2 regions of the Neomicrococcus lactis genome follow, and region 2 is predicted to be linked to the other one. Evidence: predicted binding sites of a transcription regulator. Region 2 holds the regulator's gene; the other holds the start of a gene.

Region 1 (4,124 bases), 1.0 Mb from region 2:
GGGGTGAGAACGAGAATCGGCATTAGGAATTCAAACCAGCCGTGCTTGATCATCGGCGGGAACATCTTGATGGTGGATTTGATGCCGAGCGGCGGAATTGCCAGCGAGACAAATTTATTGATTCTGTCCGGGTAGTCCAGACAAAGCTACTGACGCAGCAGTGCCGAGAAGTCGTGCCCCACATAGCTGGACTTATAGAGTCCTAAAGCGTCGGCGACATGCATGCGGAGGCCGGGAAGATCAACGAAGCGGTGGGTTACGCCGATGTCGGTGGTGTTCATAGCATCAAAATACTGCAGAAATAGTACTTTGATGAGTGGATCTCTGTCCCAAATTTCGAGCTCTTTTGAGATCCACAATCAGGTATAGACCTCAAATGAAATTGATCAAGAAGTTCGACAGGTACACCGTGGCTTCTGGCCCAACGCTGTGGTTTAGCGTTGGGCCCTTCTCTTTAGTTTTCAAGATCAACAGGTTTCCTCTGCCGTCACTGGATGTGGAGGCAGGGATCTCCTAGTTGTTGTCGCGGGCAGGATAAGCCCCTTTCGGCGGCCCTCTTTGTGCGCATGGATGTGCTGTTCGTGCGCGGAATACGACTCCTTGGTTGCGGTGGTTTTCCGGACAAAATTCTTGGTGATGCGGCTAGTTCAATTCGTGGCGCGGCTCATCGTCAGCCGTGCCAGTGTCTGCGCTTTGGCCGGAGTCAGCTCCGACCAATTCGGGGTGGAAGTGGTAGTTCCGTCGTGGTTTCTGGTTTGGGTCGACGGCTTTCGGCGGAACCCAGTAGGGTACGCCTCTACTCATGTCGATCTTCCATGGGGTGTCGTGGACGAGTTTGTGGTGGAAGTGGCAGACGAGGACACCGTTTTCGATGGTGGTTGGTCCGTCTTTGCTCCATTCTTGGACGTGGTGGGCTTCGCAACCATCGGCCGGAACCGTGCAACCGGGTGCTGTGCATCCGAGGTCTCTTGCGTAGAGGATCTTCCGTTGCTCTGTGGTGAAGAGTCTTTGTGGTGCGCCGACGTCGAGGACTCGTCCTTCACCATTCAGAACTATTGGCAAAAGGTCTGCGTTGCAAGCAATGCGTCGGATGAGTCCTGGATCGATCGGTCCGACCTGCGCCGAATGCGATTGGAACGTCCTCGCCGAAGCAAGCCGACCCTGCAAGGTCTCTACATCGATGGTGACCATGACTTGAGGGCGTAAACCACCGTTCCATGGGAGCTTGTTCGTGGACAGACCAGCTTGAATAGTGCGCATGAGACCGTCCGCGAGCTTCTGCGGACGAGTACGAGTGTCCCGTAGTTCCTCAGCGACACCGTCGTCGTCGGTTTGGTGAGAAACGGCGTCGTCGAAAAGCGTGTCCGATCCACCGCTGTCACCGCTTGTGGTCTTAATGCGTGGGTTCGCTTCAAAGGAGGAGCCTGCGACAAGGGTCGTCCACTGCTCGTCATCAAGATAGAACTCGCCATGATTCAGCCCGTATTTGCGGCCGATCAGGTGGAGTCCTTGAAACTGCTTGGCCAGCTCCGATGTTGGCTGCACGTTCTTGGTGTTCAACCGGTTCAACCAGTTCTTTCCCACTGTCGTCACTAACGGTGCTCCGCCTTGATGCTGCGCCTGCACGAGAGCGGCTTCCATATCCCGCCTCACCTGAGCTGTATCCGAGTCAGGTGTGGCGTTGGAGAGGACTGTGGCCTTATCGAGCTCACGGATCATCGTTGAGGCGGTCGAGAGGCTGGTGCCACCACTGTTGAATAACTCGGCCACTGCCGGGTACTTGGGCTCAACAGCCTGACCGTATTCGTCCGTGCCGGATTGGAGCGCATCGGCCAGGGCCACGCGTCGTCGGATCTCGGACTTCGTCACGCCAAGCCGCTCAGCCAAACGCTCTTCGGGGGTTTTCGTGCGCAATCGCGTACCCACACCAGCAGCTTCAGCGTCCTGCACCGCACGAACAAACGCCGCAGCGGCATGAACCTGAAATCGCGTGAGAAACCGGGATATGGCCTCGACAGCGTCGGCATAATCAGCCCACTGATCGTCACTCATTGTGGTCAGCTGGGTGTCACTGAGGGAGTCGAACTCAGTCCGCAAAGAGCCTGAGTAGGTGAGCATTCGTTGGAGTAGTGGCGTGGTGGTCATGCGATCAGCCCCCGTAGGCTCCGGATCGAATTGATAACTCCATCCTATCGAAGATACAAACGAAGCACCACGAAATACGCGAATTTGTGGATAAGTATTTTTCCTTCACCCACAGTTATAGATGAGATATTCGGTTATCAACAGGGTGTGCAAAAACAGAGCTTCGCCGTCGTAGTGTGAGGTATAAGCGAGCCCTAGCTGCGCCCGAAACTGCGCAGCCGAAGCGAATTCAGCACCACCAGAACTGAGCTGGCAGCCATGGCGGCGCCGGCGATCATCGGGTTGAGCAGCCCGAAGGCGGCGATCGGGATGCCCAGCGTGTTGTAGGCAAAGGCCCAGAACAGGTTGGTTTTGATGGTCGAAAGCGTCTTGCGGGAGAGCGCGATGGACTGCCCAACCTGGCCAACGCTATTGCCCATCAAGGTGATGTCCGCGGCCTCGATGGCGACGTCGGTTCCAGATCCCATGGCAATGCCGAGATCGGCCTTGGCAAGGGCGGGGGCGTCGTTGACGCCGTCACCCACCATGGCAACCACGGAACCTTGCGACTGAAGCTTCTTGACGGCTTCAACCTTGCCTTCAGGCAGGACGTCGGCAAAGACGTCCTCGGGGGAGATGCCCACTTCGGCCGCAACCTTTTCAGCCACGGCACGGTTGTCGCCCGTCAAGAGCACGGGACGCAGTCCCATTCCCTTGAGCTCGGCGATAGCAGCCGCCGACGATGACTTGATGGTGTCCTGCAAGCTGACATAGCCCAGCGCCTTGCCGCTCACGGCAATGGCAACCACGGTCTCGCCGTGTTGCTGCGCTTGCGTGAAGGACTCCAGCTGATCCTTGCCGAAGATGATGCCTTGCTGCATCAAGAACAACGGCCGGCCCACCAGAACATCGACTCCGTCAGGAGCGGACGAATGCCAACGAGCAGGCGTCAAAACACGTGACTTCACCCCGCCGCCCGCGGATGACTCGAAGGTCTGCGGGGTGGGGAAGTCCTCGAGCTCGCCGGAAGCGCGCAAAGACTGCGAGTGCGCCACGATGGCCGTGGCGATCGGGTGCTCAGATCCCTGCTCAGCAGCGGCCGCAAGGGCCACGAGCTTCGCCTTGGAAGCACCCCCAAAAGCGGTCACAGAAGACACGGATAGCTTGCCCTCGGTGATGGTGCCGGTCTTGTCCAGCAAGACGGTGTTCACGGTGCGGGTGTCCTCAAGAACCTCGGGTCCGCGAATCAAAATGCCCAGCTGAGCGCCGCGGCCAGTACCCACCAAAAGGCCGATAGGGGTCGCCAGGCCCAGCGCACAAGGGCATGCAATCACCAGAACGGACACTGCAGCCACGAATGCCGGTTCAAGCTGACCGCCGATCATCCACCACAGCACAAAGGTCAGCAGAGCAATACCGATGACCACGGGAACGAAGATGCCGGAGATGCGGTCCGCGAGACGGGCGATCTTGGACTTGCCAGACTGCGCTTCGGAAACGAGGCGACCCATCGAGGCCAACGTCGTATCCGCGCCAACGCGCGTAGCGCGTACCAACAGACGCCCCGAGGTGTTCATGGTGGCACCCGTGACGGTGTCATCTGGACCCACCTCGACGGGCACGGATTCGCCGGTCACGAGCGACGTATCCACGGCAGAGTTGCCCTCCACCACATAGCCGTCCGTCGCGATTTTCTCGCCCGGGCGAACCACAATCATGTCGCCAGGAACCAGCGAGGCAGCAGGAATTCGCACTTCGGCGCCATCACGCACAACCGTGGCTTCCTTGGCACCAAGATCTAGCAAAGCACGCAAAGCATCACCTGCACGGCTCTTCGCGCGCGCCTCAAGATAACGTCCCAACAAGAGGAACGTCGTGATCACGCCGGCGGTCTCGAAGTACAGCTGGTGACCGGACATGTCCATGGCCATGCCAAAGTGCGCGTGAGCGGTCATGCCTGGATCGCGCAGCAATTGCCACAAAGAGAACAAGTACGCCGC
Region 2 (8,283 bases):
GCTTTCCGGTCTACCCTCGAGGAAATCGGCGACGCGGACCTGATTCTGCACGTCGTGGACGGATCCCACCCGGATCCTGAAGGACAGATTCGGGCTGTGCGTGAGGTTCTTCGGGACATTGACGCGCAGAACATCCCTGAGATTATCGTGCTCAACAAGGCTGATGCCGCGGATCCATACGTGCTGGAACGCATCAAGAACCACGAGCCACGAACCATCGTGGTCTCTGCCCGCACGGGTTATGGCATCGACGAGCTGCTTCAGGTGGTTTCCGAGTCCATCCCGCGCCCTGGTGTGGAACTGGATTTGGTGATTCCTTACGATCGCGGAGATCTGGTCAGCAAGCTGCACTCGCAGTCCGCTGAGATTCTCTCGACGGAGCATTTGGCTGAAGGCACGCACATGAAGGTCAAGGTTCGTGAGGACCTGGCTGCGGATCTCGAGCAGTTTGTGGTGCCGCATGAATCGGGTGGCGCGCAGGCATGAATGAAGAGGAGCTGAACGGCGCTGAGCGCGTCGATGAATTGTTGAAGACTGCTGTCTCCAAAATGGGCGGTCAAGAACGTCCCGGCCAGCATGAGATGGCCCGCAAAGTGATTGAGTCCTTTGAACAAGGCGGTCACTTGCTGGTCCAGGCTGGAACGGGAACCGGAAAGTCTTTGGGGTACCTCGTGCCCTCGATTTATCACTCGCTCACCGCCGAGAAGCCCATTATCATTTCCACGGCAACGTTGGCGCTCCAAAGCCAGATTGTTGGTCGTGACTTGCCGCGGTTGCTTAAGCACTTGGAACCCGATCTTCCCCGCGAAGTAGACGCCGTGCTGCTCAAGGGCCGCTCCAACTACGTGTGCCAGCACAAGCTCGAAGGCGGTTATCCGGAAGAACCGGGCGACGCTTTGTTCGAGTGGGTGGACGGTGGCGCAGCCGCGCCTCATCAGGCGGCCTCACCCACCAGCCAGCTGGGTCAGGAAATTGTGCGCTTGCGAGAGTGGGCTGAGAACACGGACACCGGCGATCGCGACGAACTGATTCCGGGCGTCTCGGACAGGGCCTGGCGGCAAGTGTCGGTGAGCGCTCTTGAATGCCTCGGCGCGCAAAAGTGTCCAGTCGCCGAAGCCTGCTTCAGTGAAGTTGCACGTAAGAAGGCAGCTGAAGCGGACATCGTGGTGACCAACCACGCGTTGCTCGCGATCTCCGCTTTCGAAGGTCTGGCGGTCCTTCCCGAATTCGACACCGTCGTGATCGACGAAGCCCATGAGCTGCAGGACCGCGTCACCAACTCGGTGACCAAGCCACTGTCTGTCGCCACGATCGCCGCTGCCGCGAGTGCAGCCCGCAAGCACGCGAAGGTCATCGTGGAACCCTTGGAGCGCGCGAATCGTGCGTTTGAAGCTTCGGTCTCCAACGTCTCGGACGGCTTGCTGATTCGTGGCGTCACGGACGAGCAACGCGAAGCGCTCACGATGGTTCGTGAAGCCGCTCGCGTGGTCGCCTCGGATATCAAGATCGACGCGAACGCTGCGGATGGCGCCATGCAAATGGCAAAGTCGCAGGTCCTGTATGTCATTGAGCAAGCGGAACGCTTGTTGGAAGCGTCCCCACAGTACGACGTCGTCTGGGCGGCTCGTCCGCGCGAGTTTGTGCCCGGTAGTGGGTATCAGACCGCAGCGGAAGATTCGCCGGGGGTTCTGTACGTTGCCCCGCTGTCTGTTGGTATTCAGTTGCGCGAAGGACTGTTTGAGGACCGCACGGTGGTCCTCACCAGCGCGACTCTAGCGATCGGCGCTGCGTTCGATAACGCTGCCGGGAGCTTGGGGTTGCGAGGCGAGGGTGCGCCGTCGTGGTCTGGAATCGACGTGGGAAGCCCGTTCGACTACGCAAAACAAGGCGTCTTGTATGTCGCGAAGCATCTCGATGCGCCGACGCGCGATGTGAATCCGCGGACCTACGACGAAATCGAGCGCCTCATCAACGCCTCTGAGGGTGGAACGTTGGCGCTGTTCTCCTCGCGCCGCGCCGCCGACGAAGCCGCGGCCGAACTACGCAAGCGCGTGGACTACAAAATCTTGTGCCAAGGCGAATCAAGCATGAAAGCCCTTGTCGAAGAGTTCTCGGAGAACGAAGCGACGTGTCTTTTCGGCACCATGTCCTTGTGGCAAGGCGTTGACGTTCCGGGAACCTCATGCCGTTTAGTGATCATCGACCGCATTCCGTTCCCTCGACCTGACGAGCCGCTGATCAAGGCCCGTTCGCAAGATGTGGACCGTCGCGGTGGCAGCGGATTCATGGACGTCTCCGTCTCTAGCGCGGCCATCAAACTTGCGCAGGGCGCAGGACGACTCATCCGTTCATCTCACGATCGGGGAGTGGTGGCGATTTTGGACTCACGGTTGGTGAGTCGGCGCTATGGCGGCTTCATCAAGGCATCGCTTCCACCGATGTGGTCAACGACGGATCCGGATGTAGTGACCGGAGTGCTTAAACGACTAGCGGCTGCCGCTAAGAACTAGAAACTAGAACTTAGCAACAGCCGCTGTCCTCAGAGACAGAACTTTGGGGAAGAAGACTAGAGCGCTCGGAGAACTGACACGACGCGACCCATGATGGTGGCGTGATCGCCCAGGATCGGTTCGTAGTTGGTGTTTTGGGGCAAGAGCCAAGTGTGACCGTCGCGCTGGCGGAAGGTCTTGACGGTGGCTTCATCGTCCAGCAATGCAGCCACGATGTCGCCGTTGTTCGCCGAATTCTGGCGACGCACTACAACCCAGTCGCCGTCAGCGATAGCTGCGTCCACCATCGAGTCGCCAGCGACCTTCAGCATGAAAAGTTCGCCTTGGCCGGTCAGAGTGCGTGGCAAGAGCATGGTGTCTTCCACGGACTGCTCGGCAAGAATCGGGCCACCTGCCGCAATGCGGCCAACGAGGGGAACCTCAACCAGGTTGTCCTGAGCCAAAGCGGCAAGCTTCTCTTCGGCAGCAGACAGCGGGGCTGACGTCTCAGCGACGGGCGCTTCCTTGGCGAGAGCCTTTTGCTCAGCCGCCCACTTCTTGGCTTCAGCCTTATCGATTAGCAGCTCAATGGCACGGGGGCGGTTCGGGTCGCGGCGGAGCACTCCACGCTCTTCGAGCTGTGCCAACTGATACGTGACACTCGAAAGAGATGCGAGTCCGGAGGCGTCTCCGATTTCTCGCATGGTGGGCGGGTAGCTCTTTTCTTCCATGAGCCGATGAATGACATCAATGATCTGAAGCTGTCGGCTGGATAGGCCAGGAAAGTGCGCGTTGGCGCGCTCCTGGATCTTGGTCATGGTCCGTCGTGTCATGTTCTGGTCCCGTCTCTTTATCGCCAAACAACTCTTCGAATCCCGGCGAATATCCCCTTGAGATGCTGCTGATCTCTCATCCTCAGTTCTAAGTGTCAGAGCTGATCAGGACACTAGTTCTATCGGATTTCGTAAGACCAACCCTACGGCATCTGAAGGTAGCTATAAAAGATTTGTTCGAGCGTGTCTCGACATTCTTCGAAGATACGTGCTACAAATATACGAAGAAGTTCGAACCAGTCTTCGACACAAGGTCATCACTCGCCAAAGTGTTCGAAGGGATGAAAGGAAGAACAATGACTATCGCCGCAATTTCGTCTCCATTCCAGGTGACCGCTAGCCGTTCGTCATTCGCAGGATCTTCGAATGCCCGTCGCGCTCCTCGCGCATCCCAGCGGCACTTGCACCTCACGCGTCGTGGCCGTCTCGTCTTGATCGGCCTTCCGCTCATGCTGTTGGCTGCGGCTGTTCTGACCTTCGTTGGAATGTTCACCACGCCCGTCTTCGCAGGAACGGACGCTCCTTCGACGGTCGAGGCCGTCAAGGTGACTGTCATGGAAGGTGACTCCATGTGGAGCATCGCCAAGTCCGTATCTCCTAATCAGGATCCACGCACCACGATCGAGCAGATTCAAGAACTGAACTCCATCGACGGCAAGCACCTCAAGGCCGGCCAAGAGATTTTTGTTCCTGTTCACCCATAACGATTTCACCCATCAGGATCTAGCGATTTAGTCCAGGCGCAGGCAGCTTCGCGGCTGGACTGACGCTATTAGCGACTGAAATCACGGGCTGGAAGTCCAGATATGACGTCTTCCAATTCCGGCGTACCAAGACCGTTGCCTAGAATTGACGGGTGAGTCAGCCGATGGATCCTTTTGCCCAACTTCCTCTTCGCGACAATTTGCGAGGCCTTAAGCCGTATGGCGCGCCTCAGCTTGATGTCGTCAACATGCTGAACGTCAACGAAAATACTCATCCGCTTCCGGACGTTGTTCGTGACACGATTGCCGCCGACGTTCGCGAGGCCGCAGCCGGACTCAACCGTTACCCGGACCGCGAGTTCACCGAACTGCGCGAACGTCTTGCCCAGTATTTGGGCCACAATCTCACTGCAGCCGACATCTGGGCTGGCAACGGATCCAACGAGGTCCTGCAACACATTCTCCAAGCATTTGGTGGCCCGGGCCGTAGTGCCATGGGTTTCCCTCCCACCTACTCGATGTACCCGCTGTTGGCAGCCGGAACGGACACCGAGTACATCAAAGGTTTCCGCGCTGACGATTTCGAGCTCACCGCCGAATCTGCCGCGGCCCAGGTTACTGAGGCTCAGCCCAACGTGGTGTTCCTGTGCTCCCCGAACAACCCGACAGGAACCGCCCTGGGACTCGACGTCATTGAGGCTGTCTACGAGGCCGGAGCCGCCTCGAACGCCATGGTGATTGTTGATGAGGCCTACGCTGAGTTCTCTCAGGTGGGCACGCAGTCGGCGCTCACTTTGCTCGAAGGTCGCGAACGATTGATCGTTTCCCGCACCATGAGTAAGGCTTTCGCTTTGGCCGGCGCACGCCTCGGCTACATGGCAGCTGCTCCAGCCGTCGCCGACGCAATGCGCTTGGTTCGCTTGCCGTATCACCTCTCTGCTGTCACTCAGGCGACCGCCAACGCAGCCCTCAAGCACGTTGATGCTCTCTTGGCGAACGTCGAAGACATCAAGATGCAGCGTGACCGAATCGTTGATGAGCTCAAGCGCATGGGGCTGCACCCGGCATCGAGTGATTCAAACTTCGTCTTCTTCGGAGGCCTTGAAGATCCAGCCCACGTGTGGCAAGAGCTTCTGAACCGTGGAGTCTTAATTCGCGATGTGGGCATTCCCGGCCATCTTCGCGTTACGGCCGGTACGGAAGCGGAAACCACCGCGTTCTTGACCAGCCTCGAAGAGATCTTGAACGAGTCAGCCAAGAGCTAGCCCCGGCTAGGCAACTCTCCGTTTTTGCGAGAACTAGACGGCGCAACTGAGATAGAAGAGGCGCCGATAGAATAGCCATAGCTGTCGACGCCAGAAGTATTAGAGCGCGAGAACCATCGGTCGCCAGACCGAACCAACCAAAGGAATCCATGTCTGCCGAATTGTTGAGTGGCCGCAGCGCCCGTATGGAACGCACCACGAGCGAATCCAGCGTCGTCGTTGAGTTGAACCTTGATGGCACCGGACAGTCCAACATCGATACGTCCGTGCCTTTCTACGACCACATGCTCACGGCGCTCTCGAAGCATTCCCTGATTGACCTCACGGTCAAGGCGACTGGCGACACTCACATCGACGTTCACCACACGGTAGAAGACATTGCCATCACGCTGGGCGAGGTCTTGAAGTCGGCACTGGGCAACAAGGCCGGTATCCGTCGCTTCGGTGAAGCAACGGTTCCTTTGGATGAGGCGCTGGCCAACGCCGTCGTGGATATTTCGGGACGTCCATTCATTGTTCACTCGGGAGAGCCTGCTGGCCAGGAATACCACCTCATCGGCGGACACTTCACCGGATCGCTGACCCGTCACATTTTTGAATCGATCGCTTTGCACGCTGGCATTTGCATGCACATCACCGTGATCGCCGGCCGCGACCCGCACCACATCGTGGAGGCTCAGTTCAAGGCATTTGCTCGCGCATTGCGTCAGGCCGCTGAGTTGGATCCACGCATTGGCAACGCCATTCCGTCCACGAAGGGTGCGCTCTAAGATGTCCAAGCCAACGGTGACCGTTCTTGATTACGGTTCCGGAAATGTGCGCTCTGCCGTCCGCGCGCTCGAGCACGTCGGCGCCGAGGTCAAGCTCAGCCGCGATGCCGATGATGTCCTCAACGCTCAGGGACTCTTGGTTCCCGGCGTGGGCGCGTTCGCAGCCGTCATGGATGCTCTCAAGAGCGTTGGTGCGCTGAAGTGGATTGGTCGCCGCGTTGCCGGCAACCGTCCCGTGATGGGCATCTGCGTGGGACACCAGATCTTGTTCGAAGAAGGCGTGGAGCACGGCGTTCGAACGCCAGGTATGGGGGAGTGGCCGGGAACGGTTGAACTTCTCAAGGCAGACGTTGTCCCTCATATGGGGTGGAACACCGTCGAGCCTCCGGCCGACTCTCAGCTCTTCAAGGGCGTCGAAAACGAGCGCTTCTACTTCGTCCACTCGTACGCGGTGCAGGAATGGAACTTCTCTGTTGCTCAGCCACGCATGAAGCCGCCGGCTGTCACGTGGTCTCAGCACGGAGAGAGCCGATTCATCGCTGGTGTTGAAAACGGCCCTCTGAGCGCTGTGCAGTTCCACCCTGAGAAGTCGGGCGACGCCGGAGCTCAACTCCTGAAGAACTGGCTGGAGACGCTCTAATGTGGTCAATCGTTCTCATGGCTCTGGGTGGAATTCTCCTCGGTGGAGCGTGGTCGCTGAAACAGCAAAAGGCTCACATCTCCTGGATCATCACCGCCGTCGTACTGGCTATCGCAGCGCTTGCCGCAGCGTGGGCACTGACCTACACCACCTGATTACCAACAGACCTTAGAAGCAGAACCGGGTATTCCCGGGAGAAGTCGCCGAACATTTGAGTGCTCGGCGGCATCGGATAGAACGGAAGAACTATGAATACCTCGATTCTTGAATTGCTCCCCGCCGTTGACGTCGCGGACGGACAAGCCGTACGCCTTGTACAGGGCGAAGCTGGCAGCGAGACCGGTTACGGCGATCCGCTGGAAGCTGCCATGGCTTGGCAGAACGACGGCGCCGAGTGGGTTCACTTGGTTGACTTGGATGCCGCTTTTGGTCGCGGAAACAACACTGAGATCTTGCGTCGCGTGGCTGACCAGCTGGACATCAAGGTGGAGCTCTCCGGCGGTATTCGCGATGACGAGTCTTTGGACCGCGCTCTCGAGTTCGGTGCGGAGCGCGTGAACTTGGGTACGGCAGCTCTCGAAAACCCAGAGTGGACTGCTCGCGCCATCGAGCGTTACGGCGACAAGATCGCTGTGGGCCTCGACGTTCGCGGAACCACGCTTTCCGCTCGCGGCTGGACCAAGGAAGGCGGCGACCTCTGGGACGTGCTGCAGCGTCTCGAAGATGCAGGCTGCGCTCGCTACGTGGTCACGGACGTCACCAAGGACGGAACGCTCCGCGGACCCAACGTTGAACTCTTGAAGCAGATGACCGAACGCACCAACAAGCCAATCGTGGCTTCCGGCGGCATCTCCAGCCTCGATGACCTTCGCGTGCTGCGCGAACTCGTTCCACTCGGTGTCGAAGGCGCGATCGTGGGCAAGGCGCTTTACGCCGGCCGCTTCACGCTTCCCGAGGCTCTCGACGTCGCTGGCCGTCGCTAATTCCGCTAGCGGCGGCTAACTTGGCTGGCCGCTAGCACTTCCCGCCACTGGCACTCGCTTCACCGTCGCTACGAAAGCCGCAATGTCGCACCAATCATCAGCTGATCAGCACGCTGACCACAACGCTGACCGCACCGACGGCCACAACTCAGGCCACGGTCATCATCACGGCCATGACCATGCCGAAGGGCACAGTCATAACCAGAGTCATGCCCACGGTCAGAACGGCGAGGGCGCGCAGCGTCACCTCCCGGGCCACATTGCGGCTGCTCTTGCGAAGGCTGGTCAGTTTACCGACTCTGCTGGTGTGCCATGGGCGGGTCGAGATCTCTCAGACAGCGCGGATCCGCAGCACCAGTTCGAAAATGACAACGGCCTCGCCAATCAGCAGCTCGCGGAAGCGATCGCCAACCTTGAAGGCGGTGAGCCGCCGTTCAGCATTGAGGGCGTTGCCGCCGCTGAAAAGAAGGTCATTGAAGCGCTCGCACGTGCACGAGTCTTTGTTCCCGTGGTCGCTCAACTCGCTGAAGGCGGCCTCGGCGAACACGGCTTTGCCGAAGACAAGCAAGCCGATATGGCTCTGGTCTGGCTGAATGCTC

The links. Region 2 encodes LexA, which represses DNA repair genes until DNA is damaged. Its sites were predicted from a motif close to TCGAACANNTGTTCGA; they were not measured.
Region 1: the regulator LexA is predicted to act here: its motif matches at 2,264-2,279, upstream of BKA12_RS10175 (HNH endonuclease signature motif containing protein).

Annotation. Positions count from the first base shown of each region.
Region 1 covers NZ_JACHBL010000001.1:2,247,242-2,251,365, forward strand. The annotation lists gene BKA12_RS10170 (alpha/beta fold hydrolase) at 1-23, opposite strand, end outside; gene BKA12_RS12540 (hypothetical protein) at 147-281, opposite strand; gene BKA12_RS10175 (HNH endonuclease signature motif containing protein) at 643-2,145, opposite strand; gene BKA12_RS10180 (heavy metal translocating P-type ATPase) at 2,340-4,124, opposite strand, start outside.
Region 2 covers NZ_JACHBL010000001.1:1,206,417-1,214,699, reverse strand. The annotation lists gene hflX (GTPase HflX) at 1-486, shown strand, start outside; gene BKA12_RS05505 (ATP-dependent DNA helicase) at 483-2,510, shown strand; gene lexA (transcriptional repressor LexA) at 2,567-3,322, opposite strand; gene BKA12_RS05495 (LysM peptidoglycan-binding domain-containing protein) at 3,619-4,026, shown strand; gene BKA12_RS05490 (histidinol-phosphate transaminase) at 4,191-5,291, shown strand; gene hisB (imidazoleglycerol-phosphate dehydratase HisB) at 5,441-6,061, shown strand; gene hisH (imidazole glycerol phosphate synthase subunit HisH) at 6,063-6,701, shown strand; gene BKA12_RS05475 (hypothetical protein) at 6,701-6,856, shown strand; gene priA (bifunctional 1-(5-phosphoribosyl)-5-((5-phosphoribosylamino)methylideneamino)imidazole-4-carboxamide isomerase/phosphoribosylanthranilate isomerase PriA) at 6,950-7,684, shown strand; gene BKA12_RS05465 (SseB family protein) at 7,767-8,283, shown strand, end outside.